DNA from 3 places in the Psychromarinibacter sp. S121 genome. Region 3 is predicted to be linked to each of the others. Evidence: riboswitches for the same ligand, from Rfam matches in the RefSeq annotation. Region 3 holds a riboswitch; each other region holds the start of a gene.

Region 1 (3,250 bases), 540 kb from region 3:
GCGAGTGGAAGAACACGGTGTTCTGGTTGACATGTTGCAGGAAGTACTGCCGCGCCGCCATGCGGTCGGCTTCGAACTGGATGCGGCCCTCGGTGTCGTAGAGGTTCAGCATCGCGTTCAGCGCGTGGTAGTCAAGCGAAGCGGTCGCGGCGTTGTCCAGCATGATCGGTCCTCGTTGAACGATGACGGGCCCGGAACGGTCCGGGCCCGGTGTTGTGTCAGGCTTCGCCCCAGACGTCCTGGGCGACTTTCACGACCAGCTCCAGCTTGCGGCGCTGATCGTCCTCGGTGACCTTGTTGCCTTCCTCGGTAGAGGCGAATCCGCACTGAGGCGCGATCCCGAGCTGGTCCATGTCCACGAATTTCGAGGCGGCTTCAAGCTGCCGCTTGATGTCGTCGATGTTCTCGAGTTCCGGGGTCTTCGTCGTGATGAAACCGGGCATGACGCGCTTGGTGCCCTTGGGCAGCAGGCCAAGGGGTTCCAGCCCGCCGGCACGCTCGCTGTCGTACTCCATGAAGTACACATCGACGCTGGTGTGGTTGAAGATCGCATCGGCCGCGGCGTCGTAGCCGCCCGTCGCCACGAAGGTCGACTGGAAGTTGCCGCGGCACATGTGCATGCCGATCACCATGTCTTCCGGACGGTCCTTGATCGCCTCTTCCAGCATCCACGCGTAGCGCTGGATCATCCAGTCGGGGTCCTGCCCCATCGAGCGACGGATCTCGCGCTGCTTCTCGTCGCCGAGGTAGGCGAAGAAAATGTCGTCCAGCTGCAGATAGCGGCAGCCAGCGTCATAGAATGCCTGCACGGCCTTCTTGTAGGCTGCCGCGATGTCAGCGGTGAACAGGTCCTGATCGGCGTAGGGCGCGTGATGGTTGTGGTCCGGCGTCACGCGGAAATGCACCGCCGACGGGCCGGGGATCGAGATTTTCGGGCAGACCTTGGTGTTGGCGGCCACGAACTTGAAGTGGTCCAGCATCGGATGGTCGGAGGGGAAATCCAGTGCCTTGTCGATGGTCGGCGCAAGGCTGACGGTGGCGCCCTTGAAGCCCAGCGCGTCGCCGCCGGTCTCGATGATGTCGAGGCCGGTCAGACCGTCCATGAAGTCATAGTGCCAGAAGGCGCGGCGCGCCTCGCCATCGGTGACGACCTTCAGGCCCACGTCTTCCTGCATCTTGATCAGCGCGGGGATCTCGCTGTCTTCGATCTGCTTCAGCTCGGCTCCCTTTACGCCGGCCTTGCGCGCGGCGGCGACGGGTGCGGGGCGCAGCAGGCTGCCGACGTGGTCGGCACGGAACGGAGGGCGGAAATCGGTCATGACGGTCCTTGGTGGTAAAACGGTAGATAAGGAGGAGACGCCCGCGCCGTCAGGCGGCGGGGCGGAGGCTGTCCCCCATCCGGTCCAGTCCGGACCGGATGCGGGCAATATCGGTGTCGGTCCCGGCAAGCTCGAAGCGGTAAAGCACCGGGACGCCGCATTTCGCGGCGATCACGTCACCCGCGCGGGCGAAGGTGGCGCCGAAGTTGCGGTTGCCGCCCGCAATCACGCCGCGCAGCAGGGCCCGGGTCGCGGGGTCGTTCAGCAGGCGGATCACCTGCTTCGGAACCGCGCCCCGCCCCTCGCCGTCGGCATAGGTCGGGCAGATCAGGACAAAGGGCGCGTCGACCACCGGCATCGGGTCGGACGGGCTGACCGGAACGCGGGCTGCGGGCAGCCCAAGGCGTTCGACCAGCCGCGCCGTGTTCCCGGAGCGCGAGGAATAGTAGACGAGCCCGGGCATGTCCTCAGGAGAGCCGGCCGATCATGTCGGGACGGAAACCGGCCCAGTGATCCTCGCCCGCGACGACGACGGGCGCCTGCCGATAGCCAAGACCCTGCACCATCTCCATCGCATCGGCGTCCTCGGTCAGGTCTACGATGTCGAAATCGATGCCGCGGGCCTCGAGAGCGCGGGTGGTGGCGGTGCACTGCACGCAGGCGGGTTTGGAATACACGGTGATAGTCATCTGCTCTGTCCCTTCTGGTCTGTTTGGTGCGAACCGAAGGGGACACGAAAGCGGGCGCTTCGCGCCTGCCTACGCACCCGGGCCCTCCGCCGCGGTCGTCGTTTTTTGTCGCCTTGGCAGGTCTCCTGACTCCGCGGCTCGGACGCCTTGACCCGCCTTCCCGGTGTTGCCTGACACCAGTGGTTTCGGGCCTTGGCTCGCCGCTGACAGTTGCGGGGGCAGTACCGGATTTTCACCGGTTTCCCTTTTCACCCGCGAGTCACCCCGCGAGCACCAAAGCAACACCATATTGGGCCGACGGCCAGAGTGGTGTCAACATATAGGCGGGGGCACAAGAGAAGAAATCTCGACGTCCCGTCCGGGGTGTGTCTTTCGGACCGCGTCAGCTTTTGGCTTCGATCCGCTTCACCGAAGCAAGCCGCGTCATCCGGACGCGACGCACGAAGGCCAGCAGGAACATGGCCGACAGCAGCAGGATGACGGTCGGCGCCGGGGCGCTGTCGAGAAAGAAGCTAAGATAGGCACCGCCCAGCATCGCGATCAGACAGACGGCGACGGCGGTGACCAGCATCCGTCCGAAACTGCGGACCAGCAGGAATGCGATGGCCCCCGGCGCGATCAGCAGGCCGACTGCGAGAATCAGGCCGGTCGAGGTAAGCGTCGCGACGATGGTCAGCGACAGGATCGTCAGCAGGCCATAGTGCAGCAGGTTCACCCGAAGCCCGCTGGCCTGCGCCTGCGCCGGGTCGAAGGAATGCAGCAGCAGGTCCTTCCATTTCAGCAGCAGCACCGCCGTCACGCCCAGCGAGATCAGCCCGGCGGTCCACAGATCCTGCGGCCCTACGCCAAGCATGTTGCCGTACAGAACGTGATCGAGGTGCTGGTTGGTGTGGATCGAGGTGTAAAGGATCAGCCCCACGCCGAACATGCCAGAGAACACGACACCCATGACGGTGTCCTGCTTCACACGGCTGTTCTCTGACAGATAGCCGGTGGCGACCGCGCAGGTCATGCCCGCCGCGAAAGCGCCGATGATCAGGGGAATACCGGTGATCCACGCCAACACGATTCCCGGCAGGATCGCATGGCTGATCGCGTCGCCCATCAGCGCCCAGCCCTTGAGGACAAGAAAGCAAGACAGCAGCGCCGTCGGCACCGCGACGATGGCGGCGATCAGGAACGCGTTCTGCATGAACGGGAACTGGAACGGCAGCAGCAGGGTGTCGAGGGTCATTCCGCAGG
Region 2 (3,250 bases), on a different contig from region 3:
CGTGTGAAACGCAAGGAACTGCTGCCCGGTTGATTCTCGTTCCCGCCATTCTCCGGGGCGTGGCAGATGAGTCAACGCTGACGCGCTGCATGTGGCGGGAAAGGGCCCGTTATCCCCAAGATATTGAGAAATTGCCGCGCGCCCAACCGGCTTTAACGTCGAATTATATGCGACCGGATATCCCTTGGTGCGTAGCCGGGTGCGAAGGGTGATGCCACAGTATGCTTTGAATTTCTTCGAGATCTCCCAGATCTCGACAAGCAACGTCAGCGGGTTCAACGACAACGGCGGGTACCAGTTCGCGCTGGGGACCGATACCGTCACGCTGACCAACGGCGCCACCTTTCAGGAGGTGCTCGTCGAAGACACCACCAATACGTACTTCGACGACGATGCCGGGCTGGAACAGACGCTGGCGGCAGATTACACGCTCGACGGCGCGTTCCACACGGCCGGGACCATCATCGAATCCGAGTACGTGCTGAATGTCGAGGGTGCCGGGGGGCAGACCTATATCCTGCAATTCATCTCGCTCGCCAATGACGCGTTCACGATCCACGGCTTCGTCCCGCAGGGTCTGAAACCGCCCGACGGCGTGCCACTTACAGTGGTCGGCCGGTATGACGGGTCCTACGGGATCAACGCTTATAGCAGCATGTGGCCACCATGCTTCGGTCCGCGCAGCCGTATTCTGTTGGCGGATGGACGGTGGCGCGCGGCCGCACAGCTGAATGGCGGCGAACAGTTGCGCCTGTTCGATGGCGGGACGGCGCGGCTGGACTTTGTGCTGCGCAGCCCGGCCAATTCCGCGATGCGGCCCATACGGTTCCGGACCGACGCACTGGGCCCGGGGCGTCCCGCCCGCGGCTTGCTGCTAAGCGCCCAGCACCGCGTGTGGCTTCCCGACCTAGACGCGCTGGTTCCCGCCCGCGCGCTGACCGCATGGCCACGGATCGGCCCTGCGCCTGCTTCTGCGGCAGACCCGCTGATCCATCTCGTCACGCGTCGTCATGCGCTGGTCGTGGCCGAGGGTTTGGCCTGCGAAACCTTCTGGCCCGGCCCTCAGGCCATGGCCGGATTATCCCCCGCCTCGCGGCAGGCGGTACGGCGACTGATGGGCCCCGACCCGAAACCCGCCCGGCCCCTGCTGTCGATGCGGGATGCACGCCGTCTTCTCCACGATACGCCGCCTCGGGACACGCACACGGAACGCAATCCGCCTTGACGCCCCGTTCCCGCATGCGCAGAAAGGTTGCGTACGGTGCCCGCAGTCGTGCCAAGCACGCAGGGCCTAACTGGGAATTCGGAACGTGGTGACCCACATCGGGGCCCGAAGCCGAAGCCGCCCCCGCGACTGTAAGCGGCGAGCGTCCCGCCACGATGCCACTGGGTTTCCGTTCAATTCGGACCCGGGAAGGCGGCGAGACGCAGTGACCCGCGAAGCCAGGAGACCAGCCGTGCATGAAACCTGAAACTGTCGTCGGGGATGACGGCAAGAGGAGGAACGACATGAACGCGACTGCGACACAGACCAGCCAGACAGCCAGCGGTTCGGCCATCGGCGCTTTCATCGCCGCGCTGCTGATCGGCGGCGCAATCATCTTCGTGACCGGCCACGTCCAGGCGGAAACCCTGCATGACGCGGCTCACGACGTGCGCCACGCCACCGGCTTTCCCTGCCACTGATCCATGTACGGCAAGGTCTTCACCAGCGCGTTGTTCGCTGGGTTTGCAGCGGGGCTGATTGCCGCCGCGCTGCAACTGTATTTCGTCCAGCCGGTCCTGTTGCATGCAGAGCTTTACGAGGGCGGTGACCTGATCCACTTCGGGTCCGAAAGCACCGTCCCGGCCCATCAGGACGTGGGCGGCATCGACCTGATGCGCGACGGGCTGAGCGTGTTGTTCACCGTGCTGGTCTATACCGGCTATGCCTTCATCATGGTCGGCGCCATGGCGCTTGCTTCCGAACGCGGCCATTCGGTCGACGCGCGGCGCGGCATCCTGTGGGGGCTCGGCGGGTTCGTCGCGGTGCATTTTGCGCCGGCCTTCAGCCTGCCGCCGGAGCTGCCCGGTGTCGCCGCCGCCGACGTGGTGGCGCGTCAGATCTGGTGGTTCGGCACCGTTGCCGCCTCGGCCATCGCCGTCGCGTTGATTGCCTTCGGTCGCAACTGGGCCGCGTGGGGCGCCGCCGTCGTGTTGCTGCTGGCGCCGCATGTCATCGGCGCGCCACAGCCCGAGGTGTTCACCGGACCGGTGCCGCCAGAGCTTGGCGGCGAGTTCGCCGGCCGCGCACTGGGCGTCGGGCTGGCGGCCTGGGTCACGCTGGGCTGCTTTGCCGGTTTCTTCTGGCAACGAGAGACACAGGGCGCGCCGCAACCGGCCTGACCTCGTGAACACGCCGCGCTGCCCGGTTCCGACCGGGCGGCGCTTTTTCGTCAAGGATACGCGCCATGAAACCCCTGTTGATGCTTGTCATCGGCCTGTTCTTCGGCACCGGCGGCGGCTTTCTGTACGCTGCGTCGCAGGGCATTACCCTGGACGGCCACGACCACGGCGACCACACGGCGCACGACATGACCTCAAGCTCTATGTCGCACGACCACGATGCCCTGCTACCCGCCGGCGACCCGGCCCCGACCCTGACGCTGGACCTCGTTCCCGAAGGCGACTCTGCATGGAACCTTCACATCGTCACCGAGCATTTCCGCTTTGCCCCGGAAGACGTGAACGCGGTTCATACACCGGGTGAGGGCCACGCCCATATCTATGTCGACGGTGTGAAACTGAACCGGGTCTACGGGCCTTGGTATCACCTGTCCGGCCTGCCCGAGGATGCCCGGGAAATTCGCGTGACCCTGAACGCCAACAGCCACGAAACCCTGTCCGTGGACGGCAACCCCGTTGCGGCCACTGTGCAGCTGAGGCCCTAGGGCATGGCCGGGACACGCGCCACCAGGCAATGTCGCAACCGCCTCAGCGGCCGGGCGTCCGCGATCCAGCCCTTGGGTTCGACACGATATGCCGCCACGAACCTGGCGATATCATCGGCATCCGCCTCGCTCAGCCCGCCGAAGACATATGTCGCGCGCCCTTCGGCCTGCGCCGCCATTCCGGCCGACCTTGCACAGACCTGCAAGCAGCCGGCATGCACGACCTCGACGTCGTCCATCGTTTCCCTCAGCCGGGCGGCAAGCGCCTTGCCACCCTCGCAGCCTACACAGATCGTCAACCTGACCATCGGATCCCATTA
Region 3 (3,250 bases):
CCCGCGATTTCCCCATGGCTATGGCCCAGAACGTAAGACGACAGGATCGCCCGCCGCGTCTGAACATCAAGCCCTTCAAGGCAGCGGCGCAGGTCGGTCGTGTCCGCAAGCCTGTCGAAGGCCGTGTCGATCACCTGCGCGTCTTCCGAAGCCGACAGGCGCTCGGGCGAGGTGGCGACCTCGCGATCCTCGGACCGCAGCAAGGTCAGGCAGCGGTTGCGCAGGATGGTGTAGATCCAGCCCTTCGCGCTGCCGCGTTGTGCGTCGAACTGGTGCGCCTTGCGCCAGACCAGAACCAGCGCTTCCTGCACCGCGTCCTGCGCCAGGTCGTCACGGCGCAGCATCCGGCGCGCGACCCCAAGCATCCGGCCACCCTCGGCGTCCATCAGCTTTTGCAGGGCCAGCCGGTCGCCGCCCGCGCAGGATTTCAGCAAGGCTGCATGGTCCATGAAGGGCTGACCCGTATCCTCCCGGCGGTCACCCTCTGTCACCGCCCACATCTCCGAGGTTAGCGGCGGAGGTGAGACTGTCAAACCTCTGGCTGGCGGCGGCTGCCCGGTTTCGATGAAGAAGGTATCCCGCATGGTGCTCGGCAAGGCCGGCGCGGGTCGCTATGCCCGCGCCGGCCGGTCTCGTTCCGCCGATTACATCGCGGTCATGAAGGTGATGTCGCGCAGCACGGCGTCGCCGGCGTCCTGGATTTCCCAGCTTTCCTGAACCGAGCCGTCTTCCAGCGACACGGTGTGCAGCATGCCGCCCGCCGCAAGCCATGCGGTGTTGTTGCCGTCGGCGTCGGTGGCGATGTCGAAGGCATAGGTGTCGGCAGCGTCGATCCCCAGTTTGCCGATGGCGGCCAGCGTGCCGTCATTGGGCGAAATCTGCTGGATCACGGCGACGATGGTCGAATCGATGTCGTACATCGCGGTGCTCTCGGGCATGCCGTACGAGTTGATGTAGGCGGCAGCGACGATGGCCGGTGCCTCGCCCGCGTGCATGTCGGCCTCTTCGAAGGCAAGCGAGCCGTCAACGGTCACCGCACCGCTTTCGATGTCGACGCGGTGGTTGGTGGTGCCCGACATGAAGCGCAGCTTGTTGGCCATCGGGTTGAAGTCGACGATCACCGGGGCGTCGTCCATGATCGGAAGCTCCGTGTCCATCGTCGAGATGACGGTGGCCATGCCGGTTTCCGGGTCGATCTCGACGATCTCAAATGCGTCGGTCACGCCGATCAGCTGGCCGGTGGCGGGGCGAAGGTCGATGCCCAGCAGCTTGTCAACGCCCTCGACTTCCATCGAGGCGGTCACGGTGGCGGTCGTCGCGTCGATCTTGTGCAGCATCTTGTCGCCCGACAGGCCAACGGCCATCAGGCCGCCGTGGCCCGCGGCGAACGCGCCGGTCGCGGAAGTCATCAGGGCGAAAGCGGTCAGTGCGGAGAACTTGTTGAGCATGGAACTCGTCCTTTCCTCGTATCCGGCCGCAGAGGATCCGCGGCCTTGATACCCCTAGGACTCGGGCAAGGGCGCGTTTGGATGCAGACCACCGGAAAAAAATTTCCCCGCACCCGTTCGCCGCCTGCCGCGATGGGGGCACATCTGCCTTGACGCCCGGTCCCCGGACCAGTCTAGTGCGCGCGATGGTTCCCGGTGCGCCTTGGCGATCCGGGATGAAAAGGGAACACGGTGCGGTGTAGCCATCAGGCGCCAATTCCGTGACTGCCCCCGCAACTGTGAGCGGAGAGCGACCCCGAGAAACCCACTGGCCGACAAGGCCGGGAAGGCTTGGGCAAGCGTCGACCCGCAAGTCAGGAGACCTGCCATCGTGACAGAAACTCAACCCGGGCGGGGTGTCCCGGCAGGAGGCCTGACATGATACGACGGCGTACGCCGATCCTTTGCTTGTGGTTCCTGCCCCTCCCCGCAGATGCGCGGAGGGCGCAATGGCGAATCCAATTCCCGATGAACGTCCCGGACCTTCGGAAACGAAGGCCGGCGAAGACTGCATAAGACCCGAGGACAGGCCGGACGCGGTCCTGTTCCTGTGCTCGGCCCATAATCTCAGCCGCCGAAGCCTTGAACGGCTTGAAGCGGCCTGCGCGGCGGCGACCTATCTGCCGCACCGCATGATCCGGCTGGAAGAACGCGGCGACGGGCTGTTCGCCGCGCTGGACGGGCTGCGCGACGCTGGCCACAGCGTTGTCAGGGTGCAGCCGGTGGGCATGCCGTTTCCAGAGAGCCTGACCTCGTGGCTGCCGGGCGTGCTGGCGCATTGGTCCGCGCAGCCGGGCAATGGCGATGTGCGCCTGTTCCTGGGCCCCGAACCAAGCCGGACAGGCAACGGCATGGCGCGCCTTCTGTCAGAGACGCTGTCACTGGCGCCGCGTGCCGTCGAAGGGACGGCGCCTCGGCTGGGCAAGCCCGGCTGGGACATGCCGCCGGATTTCGATTTTCACCTGCTGGTCTGCACCGGCCCGCGCTGTCACATGCGCGACGCCGCCAGCCTGACGCATATCCTCAAGGAGGAGTGCGCCGAAGCGGGGATCGCCGACCGCTGCCTGACGACCCGTACCGGCTGTATCTTCCCCTGCAACAAGGGGCCCGTCGTCGCGCTGTATCCGATGGGCCATTGGTTCCAGCTTCCCGACCGCGCGGCCGTGCGCCGCTTTGTCCGCGAGGTGCTGCTTGGCGGCGGCACCCTGCGTGACTTCCAGTTTCACACCGCGCGCCTTGCGCAGTCCCACTCCTGAAAGAGAAATCCCGATGACCAAACGCCTTTTCGCGCCTGCTCTCCTGTCCGCCGCGCTGGTGGGACTGCCCCTTGTCGCTGACGCGCAGGATCAGCTGATCCGCATTCTGACCTCGTTCAAGATCGACAGCATGGACCCCGACAGCGAAGGGTTCTGGATGCAGGAATTCGGTGTCGCCGAACTGCTTATGGAATTCCAGCCGGACGGCAGCATTGCCCCGTGGCTTGCGAAAAGCCTGACGCAGGTGGACGACCTGACGTGGGTGATCGCATTGAACGAGGGCGTCACCTTCCATAACGGCCGCGCGCTGGATGCCGCCGCGGTGATGGAGGTGATCGACTACCGCCGCGCCAATTCGAGCGGCGTGCAGGGCGTCGTGCCCGAGGCCACAGTGTTCGAGGCGACCGGACCTTTGGAAATCACCGTGCGCAGCGCAGCCCCGCTGCCCGAACTGCCGAACATTCTGGCGCACGAGTCCTATTTCCTGATCTACGATCTTCCGACCGT

Evidence for each region. Region 3 has a riboswitch for cobalamin ahead of ACP156_RS13035 ((2Fe-2S) ferredoxin domain-containing protein). Riboswitches for the same ligand answer to the same signal wherever they lie in the genome.
Region 1: it holds a riboswitch for cobalamin, as region 3 does, so the genes downstream of both, nrdH (glutaredoxin-like protein NrdH) here and ACP156_RS13035 ((2Fe-2S) ferredoxin domain-containing protein) in region 3, are expected to answer to the same signal.
Region 2: it holds a riboswitch for cobalamin, as region 3 does, so the genes downstream of both, ACP156_RS20470 (CbtB domain-containing protein) here and ACP156_RS13035 ((2Fe-2S) ferredoxin domain-containing protein) in region 3, are expected to answer to the same signal.

Annotation. Positions count from the first base shown of each region.
Region 1 is NZ_JBNAGE010000002.1:398,676-401,925, reverse strand. Features, by position in the region: gene nrdE (class 1b ribonucleoside-diphosphate reductase subunit alpha) at 1-163, opposite strand, end outside; gene ACP156_RS10285 (5-methyltetrahydropteroyltriglutamate--homocysteine S-methyltransferase) at 219-1,319, opposite strand; gene nrdI (class Ib ribonucleoside-diphosphate reductase assembly flavoprotein NrdI) at 1,369-1,782, opposite strand; gene nrdH (glutaredoxin-like protein NrdH) at 1,787-2,008, opposite strand; cobalamin riboswitch at 2,107-2,301, opposite strand; gene ACP156_RS10270 (metal ABC transporter permease) at 2,391-3,242, opposite strand; gene ACP156_RS10265 (metal ABC transporter permease) at 3,239-3,250, opposite strand, start outside.
Region 2 is NZ_JBNAGE010000004.1:411,088-414,337, forward strand. Features, by position in the region: gene ACP156_RS20460 (AAA family ATPase) at 1-14, opposite strand, end outside; gene ACP156_RS20465 (Hint domain-containing protein) at 227-1,225, shown strand; cobalamin riboswitch at 1,243-1,474, shown strand; gene ACP156_RS20470 (CbtB domain-containing protein) at 1,510-1,686, shown strand; gene ACP156_RS20475 (CbtA family protein) at 1,690-2,385, shown strand; gene ACP156_RS20480 (hypothetical protein) at 2,451-2,930, shown strand; gene ACP156_RS20485 (DUF1636 family protein) at 2,927-3,238, opposite strand.
Region 3 is NZ_JBNAGE010000002.1:936,878-940,127, forward strand. Features, by position in the region: gene ACP156_RS13025 (sigma-70 family RNA polymerase sigma factor) at 1-449, opposite strand, end outside; gene ACP156_RS13030 (DUF4394 domain-containing protein) at 645-1,409, opposite strand; cobalamin riboswitch at 1,618-1,832, shown strand; gene ACP156_RS13035 ((2Fe-2S) ferredoxin domain-containing protein) at 1,937-2,743, shown strand; gene ACP156_RS13040 (ABC transporter substrate-binding protein) at 2,757-3,250, shown strand, end outside.